Regions from separate parts of the Allobosea sp. 01N443 genome, predicted to be linked through region 3. Evidence: predicted binding sites of a transcription regulator. Region 3 holds the regulator's gene; each other region holds the start of a gene.
The links. The regulator LexA, encoded in region 3, represses DNA repair genes until DNA is damaged. The targets are predictions, from matches to a motif close to TGTTCNNNNTGTGTTCNG.
Positions count from the first base shown of each region.

Region 1 (8,640 bases), on a different contig from region 3:
ACGACGAGGTTGAACTGGCTGCGGGTGAAGTAATTGTAGATGTAGACCAGATCCTGGCCCCGTTCGCGCGCCGCCATCAGCGGCCCCGGACCGGGATGGGCGAGCTGCGCCTGGCCCGCAAGGAGCGCCTGGATGGCCTGGGCCGAACCATTGACGCTGCGCGGCTGGATCTTGAGCTTCTCCTCGGCGAAATAACCTTCGCCGATCGCGGCATAGAGGGCGAAATAACCCAGCCCGCCCGGGCTCGGATAGACGATCGTGAGCTCATCCTGCGCCTGCGCATGAACACGCGACGCTGCGAGCGCAAGCGGCAGGCCCGCCGCCGCTGCCATGAACTGCCTACGTTTCATCCCGCTCCCCTTGCGTTTTTCTGATACGGATGAGCGAACGATGCATTATCGATCAAACGTGTCAAATAAATTCAGATTATCTGGCGTGTGATAAAAATATGCAGATTTATCTGGACAGGATCGAGCCGGCCCATATGCTGTCCCGATCGTGACCCAGCGCATGGCTTCCCAGATGACGACACTCGCAGACTTCGCCGTTCCGGCGCCGACCCTCCAGTCACTGCCGATCGAGGGCTCCTCGGCGCGCTTCCCGATCCGGCGGATCTACTGCGTCGGTCGCAACTATGTCGCCCATGTCAGGGAGATGGGCGGCGACGAGACCCGCGATTTCCCGCTGATCTTCCAGAAGCCGGCCGATGCAATCGTCCAGAACGGCGGCGTCGTTCCCTATCCGCCGATGACGGACGATTTTCACTTCGAGCTCGAGCTCATGGTGGCGATGAAGTCCGGCGGCTACAACATCCCTCAGGACGAAGCGCTCGAGCATGTCTTCGGCTACGGCATCTGCCTCGACATGACCCGCCGCAAGCTGCTCGACACGCCAGACGGCCCGCGGATCCCGTGGGAACTTAAGAAATCATTCGATCACTCGGCGCCCTGCGGCCCGATCTACCCGGTCGAACAGGTCGGCCACCCGTCGACGGGCAAAATCCGCCTCGAGGTCGACGGTGTCGCACGCCAGGATTCCGACCTGTCCTTGATGATCTGGCGCACGCCCGAGATCATTGCGACACTCTCGAAATATTACTCGCTCGAGCCCGGCGATGTGATCATGACCGGTACGCCGCATGGCGTCGGCGCGGTCCTTCCCGGTAATGTTCTCGTCGGCAGCATCGAGCGCCTCGGCGCGCTCACCGTCACGATCGGCGCGTCGCCGCTGGCGGGCTGACAGATTGCGCCTGGGCGGAACAAGCGCTGGCCCGACCGTGTTTATCGCGAAGCTTCCTGCGGAGGTTTTGCCATGCAGCTATCGGCCAAGGACAGATTGATTGCGGCCCTCGTGGCCCAGCTTCATGCCGAACGCGAGACGAGGGATGCGCTCGCCTTTGTGATAGCGAATGGCCAGCGCGACCGGGATGTCCTCACCGCCATCCTCACGGATCCGGTGCCGGCCTTCACGCAGGCTGACTTGGCCTACGCCGAAGAACTCGTGCGCCGCCATCATAACCGCCGGGAAGCGGCTTGATGCAGGAAGCGCTGGGCAAGCAGTAACGCCATGGTCGCCGGCAAGCCATCCCGCGCCCCTGGTCGGCTGCGGATCGTCAATCCCGGAGATCTGACGATCCGCAGGGGCCGGCGCGGCAGGGGCTTTGCCTATCTCGACGCCACTGACGAGCCCGTCCGGGACGCGGCCTTGCTTGAGCGGATCCGCTCACTTGCAATTCCGCCCGCCTATCGCGAGGTGCGCATCGCGGCCGATCCACGGGCCCATCTCCAGGCGGTCGGGCGGGACGAGGCCGGGCGGCTGCAATATCTCTATCATCCCGAATGGGAGCGGGTCCGCGAACGCCGCAAGTTGAAGCGATTGCGGCTGCTGATCGACGCGCTGCCCCGTTTGCGCAAGGCGGTCGCCGATGATCTCAAGGCGCGTGCGCTCTGCCGCAGGAAAACGCTGGCTTGCGCAGTCGCCATCATCGACCGCTGCCATCTGCGCGTTGGCGGCGAGGCCTATGCGAGGAGCAATGGCAGCCATGGTGCCTCGACGCTCCTCAAGCGCCATGTCGCGTTGACGGCCTCGCGGATCGACCTGCTGTTTCGCGGCAAGGGCGGAAAGCAGATCGCATGCTCGCGGCAGGATGGCCCGCTCGCCCGAGCACTTGCCCGGATTGCGCAGTTGCCCGGCCGGCGACTGCTGCAATACCGGGACGAGGACGGCAAGGTGACGCCGGTCCATGCCGGCGACATCAACGCCTATCTCCGCGAGATCTCCGGCCTCGCCATCAGTGCCAAGGATTTGAGGATGCTGGCGGGGAACGCTGCGGCCGCCGAACTGCTGCTGGCCAGCCAGATCATGATCGGCGATGGCAGCGAGAAGCGTCAGCTCGCCGAGATCATGCGCGCCGTCTCGGAGCAACTGGCGAACACGCCTGCCGTGACGCGCAAGAGCTATGTCCACGCCATCGTGGTGAAGGCCTATGCCAACGGGAAGCTCGCGGCCTCCTTCGAGAAGGCGCGCGCCAGGGGCGGCTGTTCCCGGATCGAGCGGGCGCTCGCCTCGCTGGCTGGGTGAGGTGAATCGCCGCCTCATGATCAGGTCGAAACCGATCCTGCCATAGGGCTTCGGCCATCTGGCTCAGGACGGCTGCCCTATTCCCGATCTTTTGCGTTGCGAACAAAACGCGAAAAATGATCGAATATGAGACATGTTCGCTCTCGATTCGCTGGCGCCACCAAGCTATCTCGACAGGCTCAACCCCGCGCAACGCCGCGCGGTGGAGCACGGCGTCGGCACGCAGCCGGGTCCCTTGCTGGTGATCGCGGGGGCGGGATCCGGCAAGACCAACACGCTCGCGCATCGTGTCGCGCATCTGATCCTGAACGGTGCGGACCCGCGCCGCATGATGATGCTGACCTTCTCCCGACGCGCTGCAGCCGAGATGGCGAGGCGGGTGGAGCGCATCGCGCGCGACGTGCTGGGAGAGGGGGCTGCCGTCATGACCGACGCGCTGACCTGGGCCGGGACCTTTCACAGCGTGGGAGCAAGGCTGCTCCGGGATTACGCGCCGGAGCTTGGGCTCGATCCGCATTTCACGATCCATGACCGCGAGGACAGCGCCGACCTGATGAACCTCGCTCGTCACGAGCTTGGCTACTCGAAAACGGAAGGGCGCTTTCCCAAGAAGGGCACCTGCCTTGCGATCTATTCGCGCTGCGTCAATGCCGAAGAGCCGGTTGAGGCCGTGCTGGGTGCTTCCTTTCCCTGGTGCGCATCATGGGCAGGGGAGCTGAAGCAGCTCTTTTCAGCCTATGTCGAGGCCAAGCAGGCCCAGAACGTCCTTGATTACGACGATCTTCTGCTGTGCTGGGCCCAGGCCGCAAGCGAGCCCAGCCTTGCCGCGGAGATGGGCGGACGTTTCGACCATGTCTTCGTCGACGAGTATCAGGATACCAACAAGCTTCAGGCCTCGATCCTGCTGGCGCTCAAGCCCGATGGCCAGGGGCTCACCGTCGTCGGCGATGACGCGCAATCGATCTACTCGTTCCGCGCCGCCGAGATCCGCAATATCCTCGATTTCCCCCAGGCCTTCAGCCCACCGGCTGAGGTCGTCACGCTGGATCAGAACTATCGTTCGAACCAGCCCATTCTGGCCGCCGCGAATGGGGTGATCGAGCTCGCCCGCGAGCGCTTCACCAAGAACCTCTGGACCGACCGCCAGTCGGGCGGCAAGCCCCAACTCGTCAATGTTCGCGACGAAGCCGACCAGGCGCGCTTCGTCGCGACGCGCGTGCTGGAGAACAGGGAGGCGGGGCACACGCTCAAGCAGCAGGCGGTGCTCTTTCGCGCCTCGCATCACAGCGGCCCGCTGGAGGTCGAGCTGACACGGCGCAATATTCCTTACAAGAAGTTCGGCGGGCTGAAATTCCTCGATGCCGCCCATGTCAAAGACATGCTGGCGATGCTGCGCTTCGTCGAGAATCCGCGCGACAGGGTCGCCGGGTTCCGCTTGCTGCAGCTGCTTCCGGGCGTGGGGCCGACCTCCGCGCAACGCGTGCTCGATCAGGCCGGCACGGCAGATGATTTCGCAGCAGGCCTCGCGGAGCTGTCGGCGCCCGCGCGTACGGGCGACGCCTGGCCGGATTTCGTTGCGACATTCCGGGCGCTGCGCTCAGGGATAGGCTGGCCGGCAGACCTCGAACGGGCCCGTCTCTGGTACGACCCTCACCTGGAGCGCATTCACGAGGATTTCACCACGCGTCGAGCCGATCTGGTTCAGCTGGAGCAGATCGCCTCCGGCTATCCATCCCGCGAGCGCTTCCTCACCGAGCTCACCCTCAATCCGCCCGACGCAACGAGCGATGAAGCGGGTCCGCCATCGCTGGACGAGGATTTTCTCATCCTCTCGACCATCCACTCCGCCAAGGGACAGGAATGGAAGTCGGTCTTTGTGCTGAACACGGTGGACGGCTGTCTTCCCAGTGACCTTGCCGTCGGGGAGACCGCCGAGATCGAGGAGGAGCGCAGGCTGCTCTATGTCGCGATGACGCGCGCCAGGGACGACCTGCATCTGGTCGTGCCGCAGCGCTTCTTCACTCATGGCCAGGCCGCGCGAGGCGATCGGCATGTCTACGCGGCACGCACGCGGTTCATCCCGCATGCCCTGCTGCACCTGTTCGAGCAGGCGACCTGGCCCATCGAGCAGGCTCAGGCCGCCATGCAACACCGCAGCGGCGTGAGAATTGACGTGTCGGCACGACTCAAGGGCATGTGGCGCTGAAGCATCGGCCCGAGGGATTGCGGTTTTCGGGTAAGCCGATGCGATCGCAGAAGGCGCGATCGGCCTGCGCCGGTGGCGCCGGCCCGCATCTTGCTTGTTCCCCTTAAGCTCTCGGTAACCCAGAAACCCCAGCCTTCATGGCTGGCCTGACTCGATTTCACTCGGAGTGCCTCCATGGATGCCTTCACGATGGTGATTGTCGCGTGCATTTCCGGCGAAGCGACCTGCACCGCTTCCCGGATCAGCGAACAGGGTTTCACGACGGTGCAGGCCTGCGAAGCCCGCATCGACGACATCGCGCGTGCGATGACGGTGGAGTTTGGAAAACGACCGGAATTCAAGGGCCGACAGGTCACTTACGACGTCTCCTGCATGGACAGGGAACAGCTCTGGCACAAGCTTGGGGTGACCCAGGCCGAGACCTGATTGCGGCCGTTCGCGACGGAGGCGGCCTCTCGCGGGACACCGACGTCCGGATGCCGATCGGTGGAACAAACCGGAATCGAGCCCGTTCCTGATCACAGAACCCTCAGCGAAGGAGATCTGTGATGATGAAGAAGCTTGCTCTCGCCGCGACCCTGATTCTCGTGCCCGTCGCGTCATTCGCCCAGAATCCGCAGGGCGCGCAGGGTGGTGCAGCTGCCGGCGCGGCGACAGGCGCCGTGGGCGGGGCGATCGTCGGCGGTCCGGTCGGTGCTGTTGTCGGCGGCGTGGGTGGCGCTGTCGTAGGCGGCATCGTCGGCGACAATACCCCCCGCTTCAAGACCTATGTGGTCGAGCAGCGTGTGCCGTCCTACACCTATGCCGAGCCGCTCGCGGTCGGCACCGTGCTCCCGAATGAGGGCGTGACCTATCGCGAAGTGCCGCGCGAGTATGGCGCGACCCAGTACCGCTATACGGTCGTGAATAACCGCACTGTGCTGGTCGAGCCCGGCACCCGCAGGATCGTTCAGATCATCGAGTGATCAGCACAATCGTCCAACCGTTCGGCCCGCCAGCAGCTTCCGTTGGCGGGCCGTTTGCTGCCTGGCGAACGCGTGGCCTTGTCCGCGATGTCCGGCCCTGGCTCGGTCCTGACTCCTATGCATCATCGAACCGAAAGATCCTCGCAGCACCGGCTTCGTCGCGCAGGCCCTTGTAAGTCGCGTGGCGAAGCTTGCCGTCATCGGTCCAGCCGCGGAATTCGATCTCGGCAACCAGCACGGGCGAAACCCAGCGCGCGGCTGTCCGCTGGATGGCCAGGGGTGGTCGCGGAACGAGTCTCGCGTCGAGCCGCGCCTTCAAGGCGGCGCCGGACAGCTCGGTGAAGCCGCTGCCAACCCCGCCGACATAGACCAGGCCGTCGGCCTTTTCCGCAGCGAGCAGCAACCTGCCGATTCCTCCAAAGCCGATCGAAGGCTCATATCCGATGATGACGAAGCGCTCCGACTGGATGCACCTGATCTTGAGCCAGTCACCATCGCGGCCGGAGCGATAGGGTGCATCAAGGCGTTTTGCGATGATGCCTTCGAGGCCGAGCTTGCAGGCGAGGGTGTAGAACGCCTCTCCGTCGGCAATCACGTCCTCACTGAGCAGGATACCGGGAGACGCGCGGTCGATTGCATCGGCCAGGACCTCGCGCCGCTGCGAGAGCGGCAGATGCCGCAGATCCTGTCCATTGAGGTACAGAAGATCGAAGGCAAACAGGACCGCGAGTTCGGCGCTGCCCTTGCCGTCTCGCCCGCCGAGCGCTTGCTCCAATGCCGCGAGATCCGATTTTCCGCTCCGATCGAGGATGACGGCCTCGCCATCAAGGATAGCACTGTCGACGACGATCTGCTTCGCCGCCGCCACGATCGCGGGAAAGCGGGCCGTCCAATCCCGGCCGTCTCGCGCAAGCAGGCGCACCTCGCGCGAAGGCTCGATATGAACGGCAAGCCGGTAGCCGTCCCATGCCACCTCGAACGACCAATTGGACCCCTTGGGCGGCTTTGCCGCCTCACTGGCAAGGCATGGCTCGACATGCTGCGGCATAGGATCGTCATCTTGCGTGCTGTCGTCAGGGAGACGGGCCTCCACTGGTATGGCAACGGGCGACAAGACCGTGCCCTTCAACGCCTCCGAACCGGGGCCGGACCGCGACATCTGGCGCACGCGCATGACGGGTTCTCCTCCACCGCAGACAAACGCCGGGCAGCGGGCACTCGTTCCGGCGACGTGGAACTTCGTGCCGCCTCAGCAGTTAGGATATGGTGGTGATATGGGAGTGCTGACATGGGTTCGTTACCCCGCGCTTTTCATCCCAAGCGGAAACCCGGACGACCTGCGCAGCATCACCTACACGCTCGATAGCGGTGCGCTCGTGAACTTTGTCGACGAGCGCAGGTTCGAAGTCGCCAGAACCGGGCTGATCATCACGCGGCTGGAGTGAATTCGATCAAGAGTTGCCGCATCCGGCAAATGACATTGCCGGGAGCGCTCCAAGGTTTAGGTTGCTCCCTACAGGGAGGTGCTTTGCATGTCCGATACCCTTTCCAGATCAGAACCAGTGACGGTGACACTCCGTACGCACGAAGACTATCGCGATGCTTGTGAGCGCGTTGGCCAGTTGGAAGGCATCAGGCCGAGCGCCGCCCGAGATCGTCAGCTCGCTGCGCTTAGAACGGCCATCCACGCCTACGAGCCGCGGCAGACGCCATTGCGGACATCACCATGACCACGTAAGGCCTGGCGCGCTCGGCAGGGCAATGCGACCAGCCCGTCAACGAAACGAAAGACGAGACAGAGCCGTTGCGAGGCTCCGGTCGGGCAAGCCCTGTTCAGGTACTCGGGCATCTGCCTGGGGCGCATAGGGCAGAACCATCTCACGATAACGTGTTCCCTGTAGCCGCCAGTCGACGCCTTTTCTGTCGTGAACGAATGCAGCCGAGCGCCGACGTCCATCACGGTTCCGGTGCTTCTTTGGTCGCGTGGTGCGGTGCAAACTGGAACCATCATGGATGCCCGCTCGTTCCTCGCTCGCGTCCGCTGAAACGCTATGGGGAAATGTCATGGCGCCGCGCGCTGTCTGGAAAGGCGTTCTGAAGATCGCCGAGGTGAGCTGCCCGGTTTCGCTCTACACGGCAGCCTCGACCGCCGAGCGGATCTCGTTTCACACCTTGAACCGCAAGACCGGCAACCGCGTCCATCGTCAGTATATCGACGAGGTCTCCGGCAAGCCGGTCGAGACCGAGGATCAGGTCAAGGGCTACGACAAGGGCAACGGCGATTACGTCCTGCTCGAGCCGGAAGAGATCGCCGCCGCGATCCCGGAAAGCGACAAGACCCTCACGGTCGAGACGTTCCTGCGGTGCGGCGAGATCGACGAGATCTTCTTCGACAAGCCCTACTATATCGCGCCTGCCTCACCCGTGGCGTCCGAAGCCTTCGCGCTGATCCGCGAGGGAATGAAGGACCAGAAGTCGGCCGCGCTGGCCCGAACGGTCATCTTCCGCCGGATGCGATCGATCCTGATCCGTCCTCAGGACGAAGGGTTGATCGCGACGACGTTGAACTTCGACTACGAGGTCCGCTCGGCCGAGGACGCCTTCAGCGAGATCCCGGAAATCAAGATCGACGGTGAGATGCTCGACCTGGCCGAGCACATCATCAAGACGAAGGCTGGCAAGTTCGATCCCAAACAGTTCGACGATCGCTATGAAGCCGCGCTGGCCGAACTCGTCCAGGCCAAGATCGAAGGCCGCAAGATCAAGCCACAGAAGCGGCCCGAGCCCTCGAAGGTCGTCAGCCTGATGGAGGCATTGCGTCAAAGTGCCAAGGCTGGCGGCGGCGAGAAGCCCGCAGCGGCGAAGCAAGCCCCGCGCAAGAAGGCGAGT
Region 1 covers NZ_JBFTRC010000214.1:6,024-14,663, reverse strand. The annotation lists gene AC1DRP_RS31610 (ABC transporter substrate-binding protein) at 1-350, opposite strand, end outside; gene AC1DRP_RS31605 (fumarylacetoacetate hydrolase family protein) at 523-1,239, shown strand; gene AC1DRP_RS31600 (hypothetical protein) at 1,312-1,536, shown strand; gene AC1DRP_RS31595 (DNA topoisomerase IB) at 1,567-2,580, shown strand; gene AC1DRP_RS31590 (ATP-dependent helicase) at 2,714-4,786, shown strand; gene AC1DRP_RS31585 (hypothetical protein) at 4,961-5,212, shown strand; gene AC1DRP_RS31580 (DUF1236 domain-containing protein) at 5,335-5,751, shown strand; gene ligD (non-homologous end-joining DNA ligase) at 5,867-6,799, opposite strand; gene AC1DRP_RS31570 (hypothetical protein) at 6,849-7,196, shown strand; gene ku (non-homologous end joining protein Ku) at 7,816-8,640, shown strand, end outside.
Region 1: a site for LexA is predicted at 2,679-2,696, ahead of AC1DRP_RS31590 (ATP-dependent helicase). Genes of this name have one in related genera too.

Region 2 (11,916 bases), on a different contig from region 3:
GCGGCAATGGCTGGACAGCGGCGATGCGCTTGCGCGCCGCCTCGGCATAGACCGGGTCGCGTTCAAGGCCGATGAACCGCCGACCGAGAGCCTTCGCGACGGCACCCGTGGTGCCGGTGCCGAAGAACGGATCGAGGATCACGTCGCCGGGGTTGCTAGCCGAAAGCATGACGCGGGCCAGCAGGGCCTCCGGCTTTTGAGTCGGATGCACCTTGGCGCCGGACGCGTCCTTCAGACGTTCCTCGCCGGTGCAGAGCGGCAGATACCAGTCCGAGCGCATCTGCAGGTCGTCATTGCCGCCCTTCAACGCCTCGTAATGGAAGGTGTATTTCGAGCTTTCGCCGCGCGCCGCCCAGATCAGTGTTTCATGCGCGTTGGTGAAGCGCCGGCCGCGGAAGTTCGGCATCGGGTTGGCCTTGCGCCAGACGATGTCGTTCAGCATCCAGAAGCCGAGATCCTGCAGGATCGCGCCGACGCGGAAGATGTTGTGATAGGAGCCGATCACCCACATTGCGCCGTCCGGCTTCAGCACCCGCCGGCAGGCGGTCAGCCAGGCTCGCGTGAAGGCGTCATACTCGGCGAAGGAGGCGAACTTGTCCCAGTCGTCGTCGACGGCATCGACGAGGCTGTCGTCAGGCCTGCGGAGATCGCCGCCAAGCTGAAGATTGTAGGGTGGATCCGCGAAGACGAGGTCGACGCTTGCCGGAGGCAGGCGGTCGAGCGCGGCGATGCAGTCGCCGACGACGACCTGATCGAGCGGAAGATCAAATGAAAGGCTCGAAGCCTTCATCCGAGACTGCAGCGCAGGCCGTCCGGTACGCGAAACCTGAATCCGGACGGCGGCGCTGGCAGTCCCGGTACGCGAGGTACCCATGACGCCGAACCATTTACGCAACTTCAACAGTCGCGATCTTGGGGGAGTCAGGGTAAAAGCCGGGTTTCCGGGTTGAAAAAAATGCGTCTCGTTTTGGGGCTGCAGTTTTTGCCTAGTGCATTGGCAAACCAGCTGAATCCGGATCGGGTGTTAAGAAACGGCTAACGTGTCGCGGGCATCGCACAACCGCTCAGCGCCGCCAGACGCCCTTGATCGGCGCGAAGGAAAAACGGTGCTCCGGGCACGGGCCGTGGGTCTGTATCGCGGCGCGATGCGCGGCCGTGCCATATCCGGCATGCCCGGCAAAACCATAGGCCGGATAATGCGTCGCCAGGCGCGCCATCATCCGGTCGCGGGTCACCTTTGCGATGATCGATGCGGCCGCAATCGAGGCCACGCTGCCGTCGCCCTTGATGATCGCATCGCAGGGGCAGGGCAGAGTGGGAGGGTCGTTGCCATCGACCAGCACATGCCGCGGCTGGACAGGCAGACCGGCAACCGCGCGCTTCATGGCGAGCAGCGTCGCCTGCCTGATGTTGAGCGCGTCGATCTCCTGCGCTGTGACGCTGCCGATCCCGATACCGAGCGCGGCTTTGGCGATCTCCCCGAACAGCGCTTCGCGCCTTGCGGCGCTGAGTTCCTTCGAATCGGCGAGGCCAGCCGGAATCAGGCCGGGGTCGAGAATGACGGCAGCCGCCACCACTGGCCCGGCCAGCGGCCCGCGTCCGACCTCGTCGACGCCGGCCAATGGCCAGAATCCTTGCTCAATTGCGTGCGCCTCGCGGCTGAAATCGGCGGCCATGCCCGGTCCAGGAAAGAAATCGTTGCCGGGCTTATGCCGGAAGGCCGTCGTCTAGAACAGGCTGAGCTGTGCCTTTTCCTTCTCCGGCTTCAGGAAGAGGTCGCTGCGCAACCGCAACCGCGTCGCGTTGAAGCCGAGGCGTTCGGCTGCCATTTCGAAGCGCCGCCCGATCATCCAGGCATAGGGACCGGAACCGACCTGACGCTGGCCCCAGGCCGAGTCGTAATCCTTGCCGCCGCGTGTCGAGCGGATCAGCGAAACGACATGGCGCAGCTTGTCTGGATGGTGGGTCAGGAGCCAGTCCTGGACGAGATCCTTCACCTCCAGCGGCAGCCGCAGCAGCACGTAACCGGCCTCGCGCGCCCCGGCGGCCTTGGCGGCGTCGAGGATGCGCTCGATTTCCTGCTCGTTGATCGCGGGGATGATCGGCGCGACCAGCACGGTCACCGGAATGCCGGCATCCGACAACCGCTTGATCGTCTCCAGCCGCTTCGCCGGCGCGGCGGCGCGCGGCTCCATGCCGCGCGCGATCTTGGGATCGAGCGTCGTCACCGAGATCGCGACCTTGGCGAGGCCCTGCGCTGCCATCGGCGCCAGGATGTCGATGTCGCGCTGTACCAGTGCCGATTTCGTGACGATGCCGACCGGGTGGCGGAAGCGCGCCAGCACCTCCAGGATCGAGCGCATGATCCGCAGCTTCTTCTCGATCGGCTGATAGGCGTCGGTATTGGTGCCGATCGCAATGGTGCGCGGCTGGTAGGACGGTGCAGACAATTCCTTCTCGAGCAGCAGCGCGGCGTCGGGCTTGGCTGTCAACTTGCTCTCGAAATCGAGCCCAGGCGAAAGCCCGAGATAGGCATGGCTCGGCCGCGCGAAACAGTAGACGCAGCCATGTTCGCAGCCGCGATAGGGGTTGATCGAGCGGTCAAACGAAATATCCGGCGAATCATTCCGCGTGATGATCGTGCGCGCTTTCTCGATCGCGACTTCGGTCTTGAAGGCTGGTAATTCGCCGAGAGAGCCCCAGCCATCATCTTCGGCGACGCGCTGCTCGGTCTCGAAGCGTCCGCCTGGATTGATCGTTGCCCCGCGCCCGCGCCGTCGTTCCGGATCGATGCGGTGGCCGGCATAGGCGAGGGGGTCAGCCGGAGCGACACGCGCGGATGCCGACAGGGTTTCGCCGTCATGCCGCCTGAGCGGCTGGGCTGCGATCGGTCGCGAACTGGGTCTGGCTTGCTGCATGGCGCTGAGCCGTTCCTGAGAGGGCCGTAAGAATCGGCGTTTCCGTGACCATCAATGTGAACATATAGGGAACAAAATGCAAGTGGCGGGATTGCGGCATGTTGCGCTGCGTCATAATCAATGGGCCATGCTTACAGCCGTCATCAGGGCCGACGGACCGGCCAGAGCACTCGCTGCGACTTTTTCCGCGCTGATCCCGGCCGTTGCCGAAGGTTTCCTCGGCCATGCCGTGGTCGTCGATGCGGATGGTGAGGGGGAGGTGGAACGCCTCGCCGATGCGACGGGTGCGACCTATGTCAGGGCGGCCGTGCCTGAAAGCTGGCATGCCGGTGCCGCGCAGGCGCGCGGCGATTGGCTGCTTCTGTTGAGCGCCGGGGACATCCTGCAGCCAAACTGGATTCAGGCGACCGAGCGCCATCTGCTGCTGGCGCCCGACAGGCCGGCCCTGTTGCCGCTGAGCGGGGTTGCTGCGGCGCTCAAGGAGCGCGCCGCGCTGTCATTCGGCCCGCGTCGGCTGCGGGCCGGCCTTGTGGTGCCGAAGGGGCTGGTTCTGGCCGGGCGGCTGAATGCCGCGCCGCGGCGTCTCTCGGTGCGCCGGGAGCGTGCCGTATCCTGAGACGCAAGGCATCGGCCCGAAAGGTGGATCGCGGTATTCGGGGAAAGCCGACGCAACCCCAGAAGGTGAGATCGGATCGGATACGAGATCGGGTCCGATGATCTAAAGCTGGTTCGTCCGGAAGGTATCGCAGCTTTGCAGCGAGCCGGACTTGAAGCCGGTCGTGAACCAGCGTGTGCGCTGCGCCGACGAGCCGTGGGTGAAGGAATCGGGCACGGCCACGCCTTGCGAGGCTTGCTGCAGCCGGTCATCGCCGATCGCCGCCGCCGTCCGCATCGCCTCGTCGACATCGCCCTGGTCGATTCGGCCCATCGCCTGGACATTATGCGCCCAGACGCCGGCGAAGCAGTCCGCCTGCAGCTCGACCCGCACTGACAGCGCATTCGATTCGCGCTCCGAGATGCGCTGTCGCAGCTGGTTCACCTTGGGCAGGATACCGAGCAGGTTCTGGATGTGATGGCCGACCTCGTGGCCGATCACATAGGCATAGGCGAAGTCACCACCACCGCCGAGCTTGCGCTGCATCTCCTGGAAGAAGGAGAGGTCGAGATAGACCTTCTTGTCTTCGGGGCAATAGAACGGCCCCATCGCTGCCTGTGCCGTGCCGCACCCCGAGCGATCGATGCGCGAGAACAGCACGAGCTTCGGCGGTTCGTAGCGGCGGTTCGCCTGCTGCGGCAGGATCTTGGTCCAGATATCCTCGTTCTGCGCCAGCACCGCCGAAACGAAGCGACCCATTTCATCCTGCGGCGGGCCTGAGGCCGGGCGGCTCTCCTGGGTCGGAGCACTGCGCCCGACCCCGAGCATTTCGGCGCCACCGATCAGGATGCGCGGATCGATCCCGAGAGCCCAGCCGACAAGGCCAAGCACGACCATAGTTCCGATGCCGACACCGCCGCGCCCGCCGGGAAGCCCCGCGAAGCCGCCGCCGCCATTGCGCCTGTCCTCGAGATTCTCGGACTGGCGATAATCTTCCCAACGCATGGCGGAGTCCCCGTCTAGTCCCGAGCAATCTCGTGGAGAGAGGCCCGGAACTCAAGCTATTCGTCAACCGGCTCGCGCGCGGGTGGTTCCCCAGGTTCTTCCTGTTACCTCAGTGATAGCCGCTGTCGGCCCTCACCTTGCCGCGGAAGGTCCAGTAGACGAAGGCCGTGTAGAACAGGATCATCGGCAGCAGGAAGCAGACGCCGATCAGGACGAAGATATGGGAGGACGGCGCTGCGGCCACATCCCAGATCGTCAGGCTCGGGGGCACCAGATAGGGATAGTTCGAGATCGCGAGTCCCAGGAAGCAGAGCAGGAAGATCGCGATGGTGAAGGCAAAGGGTGTGAATTCGTGCTGCCCGTGCAGCCGCTTCCAGACCATATAGCCGCAGAACGCCGTCAGGACCGGGAATGGCCAGAGCAGCAGCAGGTTGGACGGCGTGAACCAGCGTTCGGCGATGCGCGGATGTGCGTAGGGCGTCCACAGCGAGACGATCACAGCGAAAGCCATCAGACCGAGCAGGAGCCATTTCGCCTGGCGCCGTGCCCTGTCCGCGACGGCACCTTCCGTCTTGAAGACGAGCCAGGTCGCGCCGAGCAGCGCGTAGCCGACGACGACGCCGACCCCGCACATCACCGAGAACGGCGTCAGCCAGTCGAAGGGGCCGCCGGCAAACTCGCGGTTGCTCACGGTGATGCCCTGGATCAAGCCACCGAGCACGAGGCCCTGAGCGAAGGCCGCAAGGGTCGAGCCGAGCCAGAAGGCAATGTCCCATTTCCTGTGATGCGGCTTGGCGACCCAGCGGAATTCGAAGGCGACCCCGCGGAAGATCAGCGCCAGCAGCATCAGGATGATCGGTGTGTAGAAGGCCGGCATGATGATGGCGTAGGCGGTCGGAAAGGCGACCCAGAGGCCGCCGCCGCCGAGCACGAGCCAGGTTTCGTTACCGTCCCAGAAGGGCGCGACCGAGTTCATCATCTGGTCGCGTTCGCCCTCGTCCCTGGTCGTCGGGAAGAGGATCGCGATGCCGAGGTCGAAACCGTCGAGCACGACATAGAGCATCACGGCAGTACCGATCAGGACGGCCCAGATGACGGGGAGATACCATTCCATCTCAGCTCTCCCCTCAATTCGCCGGCTGGATCTTGTCGTCGCCGGGATGCCCGTCGCCGAACAGCACAGAGGCGTCATCCTGCGTCGCCTTGAGCGTCCGCTGCGAAGGCTGCTCCGGTGGGTCCGTGGCGAGGAGAGCGTCGGGGCCCTTGTCGATCAACCGGTTCATCAGCAGGATCCCGGCCGCAAAGACCACGGAATAGACGCAGACGAAGAGCGCGAGCGAGATTGCGACCTGCATCGCCGTCACCGGCGAGACGGAGTCGACCGAACGCAGCACACCCGTTGCGAGCCAGGGCTGGCGCCCGACCTCGGTCACGAACCAGCCGGCGAGGATGGCGACGAAACCGAGTGGCCAGGTGTATTGCGCCAGCCAGAGCCAACGTCGTGCTTCGAACACCTTGCCACGTGACCAGAGATAGGCACCGAGCCAGCCGAAGCCGATCATCAGGAAGCCGATGCCGACCATCAGCCGGAAGGCGAAGAAGGGAATCTTGACGGGCGGCCGGTCCTGCGGCGCGAAATCATTCAGGCCGGGAAAGAGAGCGCTCATGCTGCCATGGGTCACGAGGCTGGCGAGCCCGGGAATCGCGATTTCGTAGCGGTTGATGCCGGCCTTCTCGTCGGGCCAGGCGAAGAGAACCAGAGCGCCGGGCTTCGACGAATCCCAATGCGCTTCGATCGCTGCGAGCTTCGCCGGCTGGTATTTCGCCGTGTCCTCGCCGTGCTGGTGGCCGATGATGGCCTGGATCGGAGCCGTCAGGGCGATCATCAGGATCGCCATTCGCACCATCGTCCTGGCAGGCTCGATGCTCGTCCCGGCCAGGAGATGGCGCGCTCCCGTCGCCAGCACCACGAAGGCGGTGGTCAGATAGGCCGCCGTCATCATGTGCATGAAGCGCAAGGGGAAGGTCGGATTGAAGATGATCTGCAGCCAGTCGACCGGATAGGCGATGCCGTCGCGCATCTCGTGGCCGGTCGGATACTGCATCCAGCTATTGGCCGAGAGAATCCAGAACCCCGACAAGGCCGTTCCGGCGGCGACGATCACCGCGGACAGGAAATGCAGCCAGGGCGGAACGCGCTTCCAGCCGAACAGCATGACGCCGAGGAAGGAGGCCTCGAGGAAGAAGGCGCTCAGAACCTCGTAGCCGATCAGTGGACCGATGACGTTGCCGACCACCGTCGAGAACCGGCTCCAGTTCGTGCCGAACTGGTAGGACAGCACGATGCCCGAAACGACGCCCATCGCGAAGGAGACCGCAAAGATCTTGGTCCAGAACCGGGCGAGCAGGTGAAACTTGTCGTCGCCGGTCTTCAGCCAGAGGCCGAGCAATGTCGCGATATAGGCGGAAAGCCCGATGGTGAAGGCGGGGAAGACGATGTGGAAGGAAACCGTGAAAGCAAATTGAATACGCGAAAGCAGAAAAGCGTCGATTTCCATCGCAAGGCTCCGGCCGGCACGCCGCACGAGCGGCTTGAAACGACTCTGCCCGCACAGCATCGTCGCTGCGCGGCAATTTAGTCAAATCCGAAACTGCGCGAGGGGCCGGAATGTCGCAGAGGCAGGGCTGCGTTGTCGCAGGCGAATACTTTAGCTGGCTGCGTCGAGCGCTGTCCTGAGCGCCCGCATGTCGCGCCAGGCGAGGCGTTTCTGCAGGGGCTGGCGCAACAGATAGGCGGGGTGAAGCGTGGCGAGGGCGCGGATGCGCCTTGTGCCCATATCGTACTCGGTCCACTTGCCGCGCGAGGCGAGGATGCCGGTGAAGCCGAGCAGGCCCTGGGCAGAGGGGCCGCCGATGCAGACGAGGATATCGGGATTGGCGAGTTCGATCTGCCGCTGAATGAACGGCAGGCAGATCGCGACCTCCTGCGGCGTCGGCGTGCGGTTGCCGGGCGGACGCCAGGGCAGAAGATTGGCGATGTAGACATGTTCCTGCCGGTTGAGGCCGATAGCCGCCAGCATCCGGTCGAGCAACTGGCCGGAGCGCCCGACGAAGGGCAGGCCGAGCCTGTCTTCATCGGCGCCGGGGGCCTCGCCGACGAACATCACGCGCCCCTCCGGATTGCCGTCGGCGAAGACGAGATTCTTCGCGGTCGCCTTGAGCGCGCAGCCCTCGAAGCTGGCCAGTGCCTCCTTCAATTCGTCGAGCGTCTTGGCCTGCCCGGCCAGCAGGCGCGCGCTCTGCATGGCCTCGTCGGGCGCCGTTGCGTCGGCCGCGATGACGCGCGCGGCAGGAACGGCACGCAGAGGATTGCGGCGTGCTGCAGGCTGCGTGGCGGCAGCTTCGGCGGCCTGTGCGGATTCGGCGAAATGGTCATGCGGCGTCTCGTCGAGCATCTCGGTGACGCCCATCTCGGCGTACCAGGCAATGAGTTCGACGGGATCGTGGCCAGCAGGGATCATCCCGGCGTCTTAGCACGGTCCGGCGCGGCTTCGCGACACCTGTCGGGCGGCTGTCCCGGCTCCGCGTGCTCGCCAGAGCGGTCAAACGCGGTTGCAAATTGGAACGTGGGCTCGGATAGAGGGGTTCCAATCTGGTTTCGGTTTGGCTTGAGCCAGAGAGTGTGATCGTTCATATATAAACTATCGCTGTCGAGGCGAAAGTTGTTGGCGGAGGGCAGGATGGAACTCGAGGAAGCGCAAAGCACCCCGCGCGAGAGCATGGACTATGACGTCGTCATCGTCGGCGCAGGTCCCGCTGGTCTCGCAGCCGCCATTCGCCTGAAGCAGCTCGACGAGGCCATCTCGGTGGTCGTGGTCGAGAAGGGGGCGGAGGTCGGCGCCCATATCCTCTCGGGCGCGGTTATCGATCCGATTGGTCTCGACGCGCTGTTGCCTGACTGGCGGCAGGACGAGGCACGCCCGCTGACCACGGAAGTCAGCGAGGACATCTTCTATTTCTTGACCGAGCCGAACGGAATCCGGCTGCCGAATTTCGGCATGCCGAAGCTGATGAACAATCACGGCAATTTCGTCGGCTCGCTCGGGCTGGTGACGCGCTATCTGGCGACCCGCGCCGAGGCGCTGGGTGTCGAGATCTATCCGGGCTTCGCGGCCGCTGAGCTTCTCTTCGATGAGAAGGGCGCCGTCACTGGTGTCGCCACGGGCGACATGGGGATCGCCAAGGACGGCACGGTCTCCGAACGCTTCACCCGCGGCATGGAGCTGCGCGGGCGCTATACGCTGCTCGGCGAAGGAGCGCGCGGCTCGCTGTCCAAGATCGCGATCCAGCGCTTTGGTCTCGACAAGGATCGTGAGCCCCAGAAATACGGCATCGGCCTCAAGGAGATCTGGCAGGTCAAGCCGGAGAAGTTCCACAAGGGCCGGGTGCAGCACTCCTTCGGCTGGCCGCTCGACGGCAAGACCGGTGGCGGCTCGTTCCTCTATCATTTCGACGACAATCTCGTCACCGTCGGCTTCGTCGTGCATCTCAACTACGAGAACCCGACACTCTCGCCCTTCGACGAGTTCCAGCGCTTCAAGACGCACCCGATGATCCGGGACGTCTTCGAGGGCGGCAAGCGCCTGTCCTACGGCGCGCGCGCCATCACCGAAGGTGGCTGGCAATCCGTGCCGAAACTCAGCTTCCCGGGCGGGGCATTGGTCGGCTGCGCGGCCGGCTTCGTCAACGTGCCGCGCATCAAGGGCAGCCACAACGCGATCCTGTCCGGAATGCTGGCGGCCGAGCATCTCGTGCCGGCGCTGGCGGCGGGACGCGCGCATGACGAAGTCAGCGAGATCGAAACCAGCTGGCGCGCGTCTCCGATCGGCCGCGACCTCAAGCCGGTCCGCAACGTCAAGCCGCTCTGGTCGAAATTCGGGACGATCGGCGGTGTTGTGCTCGGCGGCATCGACATGTGGCTGAACCAGCTCTTCGGCTGGTCGCCTTTCGGCACGCTCAAGCATGGCAAGCCGGATTACGCGACGCTGAAGCCACTGAGCGAGGTGACGCCGATCACCTATCCCAAGCCGGACGGCAAGCTCTCCTTCGACAAGCTGTCGTCGGTGTTCCTGTCCTCGACCAATCACGAGGAAGACCAGCCCGCCCATCTGAAGCTGACCGACCCCGCCATTCCTGTGGCGAAGAATCTGCCGCTGTATGGCGAGCCCGCCCGGCTCTATTGCCCGGCCGGCGTCTACGAGATCGTCTACAAGGACAACGAGACGAAGAGCGATCCGCGCTTCGTCATCAACGCGCAGAACTGCGTGCACTGCAAGACATGCGACATCAAGGATCCCGCCCAGAACATCACCTGGGTGGTGCCTGAGGGCGGCGGTGGCCCGGGTTACTCGAACATGTGATGAGTCGGCGACGGTGACCGGTGCGATAAGGAGGCCGCGCCCTGCCAGGGCGGCGGCTTGTCCTGCCGAAATGGTCACTTGGCCCCGGCGAGGTGCGGTCGATGATCGCGGCGACCGAGCGAACGATCGTCTCCCTGGGATGATCCTGGGCGAATCGTCGCCACAGAGCCGAGAGATGCAGCTGCAATGGTGATGGCGTGCCGAACTGCAGCGTGACGTGATTGAATTTGTGCGCTGCACGACGTGATTGCAGTGGTTGTTGCATCCTTGCTACGGAGGCGATCTGCGCCGGCTTTGCGGCTTGCCGGGGCGCCCGGAAACGGCCATCTTGCGCGCCTATGCGAAGCGGTCACGGTCGCGCTGAATGGACCCAGCCCCTGTGCCACACGAGGCAGCGGACCGAGGGAGAATAGCAGTCGTGACGTTTCGAATGAACGGCCGAGGGGCCGGCGCGACATTGGCCTTGGCCTTGTTTGTCGCGCTTCATGCCGGGGCCGCTGCGCAGGCCACCACGCAAACCAATACGCCGACCCGCACCACCGAGCCGCTTGAGCCTGCCGAAAGCCTTGAAGGCAACTATCTGGCCGCGATCGTGGCCGGTGCCGGCCGAGACCTTGGCGCGGCCTCGGTCTTCCTGCGGGAGGCGATCAAGGGCGATCCGAAGAACAACGATCTGCTGGAGCGTGGTTTCGTCGCCTTCCTGGCCGATGGCTCCATGGATGACGCGTTCCGCGCCGCCGAGAAGCTGGTGCAGCGCGACCCGAGCAACGGGCTGGCGCAGCTCGCGATCGGCATTCGCGCCATCAAGCAGAAACAGTATCAGACGGCGCGCAATCACCTGCAGCGCGGCGGGCGCGGGCGTTCCGCCGACATCACGGCGACCTTGCTGTCCGCATGGTCCTATGCCGGCTCCGGCCAGACCAACCGCGCGCTCGAGACGCTCGAGCGGCTCAAGGGCGAGCCTTCCTACAATCTCTTCCGCGACTATCATGCCGGCCTGATCCTCGATATCGCCGGCCGCAAGGCGGATTCCGAGCGCAGGCTCAAGGCGGCCTATGAGGCCGAGAAGACGACGCTGCGTCTCGTCGATCTCTGGGCTCGCTTCCAGACCCGCTCCGGCGATTTCGAAGGAGCTGCGGCAACCTATGGCGCCTTCGACAGGCTCCTGCCGAATCACCCCATCGTGCGTGACGGATTGACCCGGGTCGCCGCCAAGGAGCCGCTTGCCCGCTCGGTCGCTACGGCGCAGCAGGGTGCAGCCGAAGTGCTCTACGGCCTCGCCAGCGCGGGGAACCGCCAGGGAGACGAGGCCGCTGCACTGCTCTATCTCAGGCTCGCCCTCTATCTCGACCCCAATCACGATCTCGCCGTCCTGACGCTCGGCGACATCCTGGAGCGGGCCAAGCAGCTCGATGATGCGGTGACGGTCTACAACCGCATGCCGCCGGGTTCGCCGCTGGCCTCCAATGCCGAGATCCAGTCCGGTCTGGCGCTGGAAGCGCTTGGCAAGTCGGACGAGGCGGTGAAGCATCTCGAAGCGCTGATCGCAGCGCGTCCTGACGATGTCGACGCGCTCTCGGCGCTCGGCAATGTCTACCGCTCACGCAAGCGCTTCGCCGAGGCTGCCGACACCTATGACAAGGCGATCGCGAAGCTCGCTTCGCCGGGCCGCTCGAACTGGGACCTTTATTACTTCCGTGGCATTGCCCGCGAGCGCATCAAGCGCTGGGCGGAGGCCGAGGAGGATCTGCGCAAGGCCCTCGAACTGATGCCGGAGGCGCTGGGGCGCGAGCGGGCGCTGGTGCTCAACTATCTCGGCTATTCCCTGGTCGATCAGCATCTCAAGCTCGATGAAGCGCTGGGCATGCTGCGCCGGGCCGTCGAACTGCGCCCGCGTGACGGCTACATCACCGATTCGCTCGGCTGGGCTTACTACCGGCTCGGCCGCTATACCGAGGCGACCCGCGAACTCGAGCGC
Region 2 covers NZ_JBFTRC010000015.1:21,346-33,261, forward strand. The annotation lists gene AC1DRP_RS06755 (site-specific DNA-methyltransferase) at 1-874, opposite strand, end outside; gene rnhB (ribonuclease HII) at 1,065-1,676, opposite strand; gene AC1DRP_RS06765 (PA0069 family radical SAM protein) at 1,728-2,918, opposite strand; gene AC1DRP_RS06770 (glycosyltransferase family A protein) at 3,046-3,534, shown strand; gene ypfJ (KPN_02809 family neutral zinc metallopeptidase) at 3,637-4,518, opposite strand; gene cydB (cytochrome d ubiquinol oxidase subunit II) at 4,628-5,632, opposite strand; gene AC1DRP_RS06785 (cytochrome ubiquinol oxidase subunit I) at 5,646-7,076, opposite strand; gene AC1DRP_RS06790 (uracil-DNA glycosylase) at 7,227-8,039, opposite strand; gene AC1DRP_RS06795 (electron transfer flavoprotein-ubiquinone oxidoreductase) at 8,259-9,938, shown strand; gene AC1DRP_RS06800 (tetratricopeptide repeat protein) at 10,357-11,916, shown strand, end outside.
Region 2: a site for LexA is predicted at 2,975-2,992, ahead of AC1DRP_RS06765 (PA0069 family radical SAM protein). Genes of this name have one in related genera too.

Region 3 (3,978 bases):
CTCGGCATCGACGTGCTGGTCGAGGTTCACAACGAAGCCGAGCTCGATCGTGCCCTCGAGCTCGACAGCCCCCTGCTCGGCATCAACAATCGCGACCTTCGCAGCTTTGCCGTCGATCTCGCCGTCACCGAGAGACTTGCTCCGCGCGTCCCCGCGGACCGCATCATCGTTGGCGAGAGCGGCATCTTCAGCCATGCCGACATCGCACGGTTGCAGCGCGCCGGCGTCAACACCTTCCTCGTCGGCGAGAGCCTGATGCGGCAGGACGATGTCGCCGCTGCCACCCGTGATCTCCTGACCGGTTCTGCGCGCAGCGCAGCATGAGCAAGCTCAGCCATCTCGACGCCAGCGGCCAGGCCCATATGGTCGATGTCGGCGACAAGGAGGAGACCTCGCGCATCGCTGTCGCCGAGGGCTGTGTCGTCATGCAGCCCGGGACTCTGGCGATCGTGCGCGATGGCGACGCCAAGAAAGGCGACGTACTTGGCACGGCGCGCCTGGCTGGAATCATGGCCGCTAAGCGCACGCATGAACTGATCCCGCTCTGTCACCCCCTGCTGATCAGCAAGATCAGCGTCGACCTCACCCTGGACGAGACATTGCCCGGGGTGCGCGTGAGCGCTGAGGTCAAGATGAAGGGACAGACCGGCGTCGAGATGGAGGCGTTGACCGCTGTCGGCGTCGCCTGCCTCACAGTTTACGACATGGTCAAGGCGGTCGACCGGGCGATGCGGATCGAAGGCATCAGGCTCGTCCACAAGTCAGGTGGAAAATCCGGCACTTTCGATCTCCCGGAAACTGCGCGATGAGCCTCACGCCCGTCCCCGTCGCCCTGAAGGCGCTGATCGACAGCGTTCCGGCACCGACACCATCAGAAACCCTGCCACTCGCACATTGCGTAGGGCGCGTGCTCGCCGCCGACCTGCAGGCGCTTCGGACCCAGCCCCCCTTTGCCAACTCCGCAATGGACGGATACGCCGTTCGCGCAGATGATATTGCGCCGGCAAATGAATTGCGTGTCATCGGCGAATCGGCTGCCGGTCGTTCCTTCTCAGGGATGGTCCGCTCCAATGAGGCTGTTCGCATCTTCACCGGTGCTCCGATTCCGGAGGGCGCCGATACGATCCTGATTCAGGAGAATGCGGACGGCGTCGGCACTGCGACGATCCGCGTGCGCGAGGGCGCCGAGCGCGGCAAGTTCGTTCGTCAGGCAGGATTGGACTTCTGCGAGGGCGAGGTGTTGCTTCTCGCCGGCAGCCGGCTCGACAGTGCGAGCCTCGGCCTCGCGGCAGCCATGGGCCACCCCATGCTCACGGTGCGTCGCAAGCCACTGGTCGCGATCCTCGCGACCGGCGACGAACTGGTCCAGCCCGGCGAGCCGGTTGGACCCGACCAGATCGTCGCGTCCAACAGTTTTGCGCTCGCCGCGCTGGTCGAGCAGGCCGGCGGCACGGCGCTCGATCTCGGGATTGCCCGCGATGATCATGCCGATCTCGCCGACAAGATTGGCCAGGCACGGAAGGCCGATGCCGATGTGCTGATCACCCTCGGAGGAGCCTCGGTAGGTGAGCACGATCTCGTCCAGGCAGCGTTGATCGGTCAAGGCATGGCGCTCGGCTTCTGGAAGATCGCCATGCGGCCGGGCAAGCCGATGATGATGGGCCGCCTCGGCCGCATGGTCGCGCTCGGCCTACCCGGAAACCCCGTCTCGTCCATCGTCTGCGGGCATCTCTTCGTCGTGCCCCTGCTCAGGACCCTCCTGGGCGTACCGGAACCGGAGCGCGATCTGAGTGAGCCTGCAATCGTCGGAAGAAATTTGCYGGCAAATGATGAGCGGCGGGACTATATGAGGTCGGAACTGACGCTCACTCCGGAAGGATGGCTGGCAACGCCCTTCGCCAAGCAGGATTCATCGATGCTGGCCACTCTTGCCCGCGCCGACGCGCTACTCATTCGCGAATCGTTTGCTGCGCCGGCAAACAAAGGCGACAACTGCCGGATCATCCGCCTACGCTGAGCGCGCTTGCGGAACACAACGCGAACCTGTATGGTGTTCGTGCTTTGTTTCGATTCCATACAAAGAGCGCCGGCGGGAACCATGCTGACACGCAAACAGTTCGAACTGCTTCGTTTCATCCAGGAACGCCTGCGCGAGACAGGGGTGCCCCCCTCCTTCGACGAGATGAAGGACGCGCTCGATCTGCGCTCCAAGTCCGGTATCCATCGCCTGATCATGGCGCTGGAGGAGCGCGGGTTCATTCGCCGCCTTCCCAATCGAGCCCGAGCGCTGGAGATCATAAAGCTGCCCGAAGGGGCCGGCGGCCCTCAGGCGACGCGCGGACGGTTCAGCCCCTCCGTCGTCCAAGGGGGGCTTGGCAAGGTCCGGCCGATCGCACCGCCCCCGGACGAAGATGTGCGCTCCACGGTTGCGATTCCGGTCATGGGGCGGATTGCCGCCGGTACACCGATTTCCGCCATCCAGAGCCGCAGCCATACCGTGGCACTGCCTGCCGACATGCTTGGCCCCGGTGAACATTTTGCCCTCGAGGTTCGCGGCGACTCGATGGTGGAAGCCGGCATTCTCGACGGCGATACGGTGGTGATCAAGCGTCAGGACACGGCCAATACCGGGGATATCRTCGTGGCTCTGATCGATGACGAGGAAGCAACGCTGAAGCGACTGCGCAAGCGCGGCTCCTCGATCGCGCTCGAGGCTGCCAATCCCGCCTATGAGACAAGGGTGCTGGGACCGGACCGCGTCAAGATTCAGGGCCGCCTGGTCAACCTGATGCGGCGCTACTGAAGCGGCTCGTGTTCTTCGACAGCCGCCAGCGGCAAAGCCGGCGTGCTTGCAGGCCGCTCCCGCTTGCGGCTCCAGGGACGATCGACACCATCCTGCTCTGATAGATGGGCGCGCCAGCCGCCCTTGTTGCCGACAAGGGCGGTCGCGCCATCGCGCGACAATGCCCTGCGGTCGATCAGTCGTGCTGCGCACGGAGCGTTCCAYGGAATCGGCGTGATGACGAGATCGGCGCGCCGACAGTCCTCGACGATGGCCAGGCGATCACGTGCAAAGGCAACGCTTCGTCCATCCTTGCTGCGGACGACACAACCCAACGTGTCGCAGGTCGCGCCTTCCCGCAGGCTGTTGTCGTCAGTCCGGCGATTATCGCCATCTGCGTTCAGCCATTGCTGCAGCACGAAGCGGCTCGGTTGCCCCGCCAGGATCATGCGACCATCGCCCCCGCGGACCAGGATCCCGGAACCATCGCGTTCGATCAGGATGTCGGGCCTGTCGGGCTTCGCTGCCACGAGCAGTCCCGCGATCAGGGGGGCGACGGCCAGGAAGCGCAGCGGTGTCGTCCAGAGCGTGATCCAGAGAAGCGCGGCGGCAAAGCATGCGAGCGCCGCGGCCCCGAATGCAGGAATGATCACCGCGGAGTGGTCGAATCCCGCAACCCAGCGCGCGGATTGCAGCACATAGTCCGAAGCGACTCCCATGAGCGCCCAAGCCGGCCAATCCAGGCCGAAGGGATAGGCGAGCACGCCGAAGACAGCGGCAGGCATGACGATCAGGGAAACGAAGGGCAAGGCGAGCGCATTGCCGAGCAGACCGAAGGGGTTGAAGGTCTGGAAGTGATAGGCACCGAACGGTGCGGTTGCGACCGTCGCCAGCACGGTCGTGACCGTGAGCCCGACCACCGCGATCCAGATCGGCCGTAGCGGCCAAGGCAGGTTCGCCGGCGCCTCGGAGTGGCCGCGATCCTCCCAGCGCTCGGCAAAGGCGATCAGCGCCGCGACAGCGCCAAAGGACATCTGGAAGCTTGGACCAAGCAGCGCGTCAGGCTCGCGCAGCAGAACGATCATCGCAGCGAGAGCCAGATTGCGCATGCTGAGCGCCGGGCGATCGACGAGAATCGCACCGAGCATGACCAATGTCATGATCAGCGAGCGCACCGTCGCGACCTCGGCTCCCGA
Region 3 covers NZ_JBFTRC010000152.1:48-4,025, forward strand. The annotation lists partial or broken gene AC1DRP_RS27075 (indole-3-glycerol phosphate synthase TrpC) at 1-324, shown strand, start outside; gene moaC (cyclic pyranopterin monophosphate synthase MoaC) at 321-809, shown strand; gene AC1DRP_RS27085 (molybdopterin molybdotransferase MoeA) at 806-2,017, shown strand; gene lexA (transcriptional repressor LexA) at 2,099-2,803, shown strand; gene AC1DRP_RS27095 (ComEC/Rec2 family competence protein) at 2,797-3,978, opposite strand, start outside.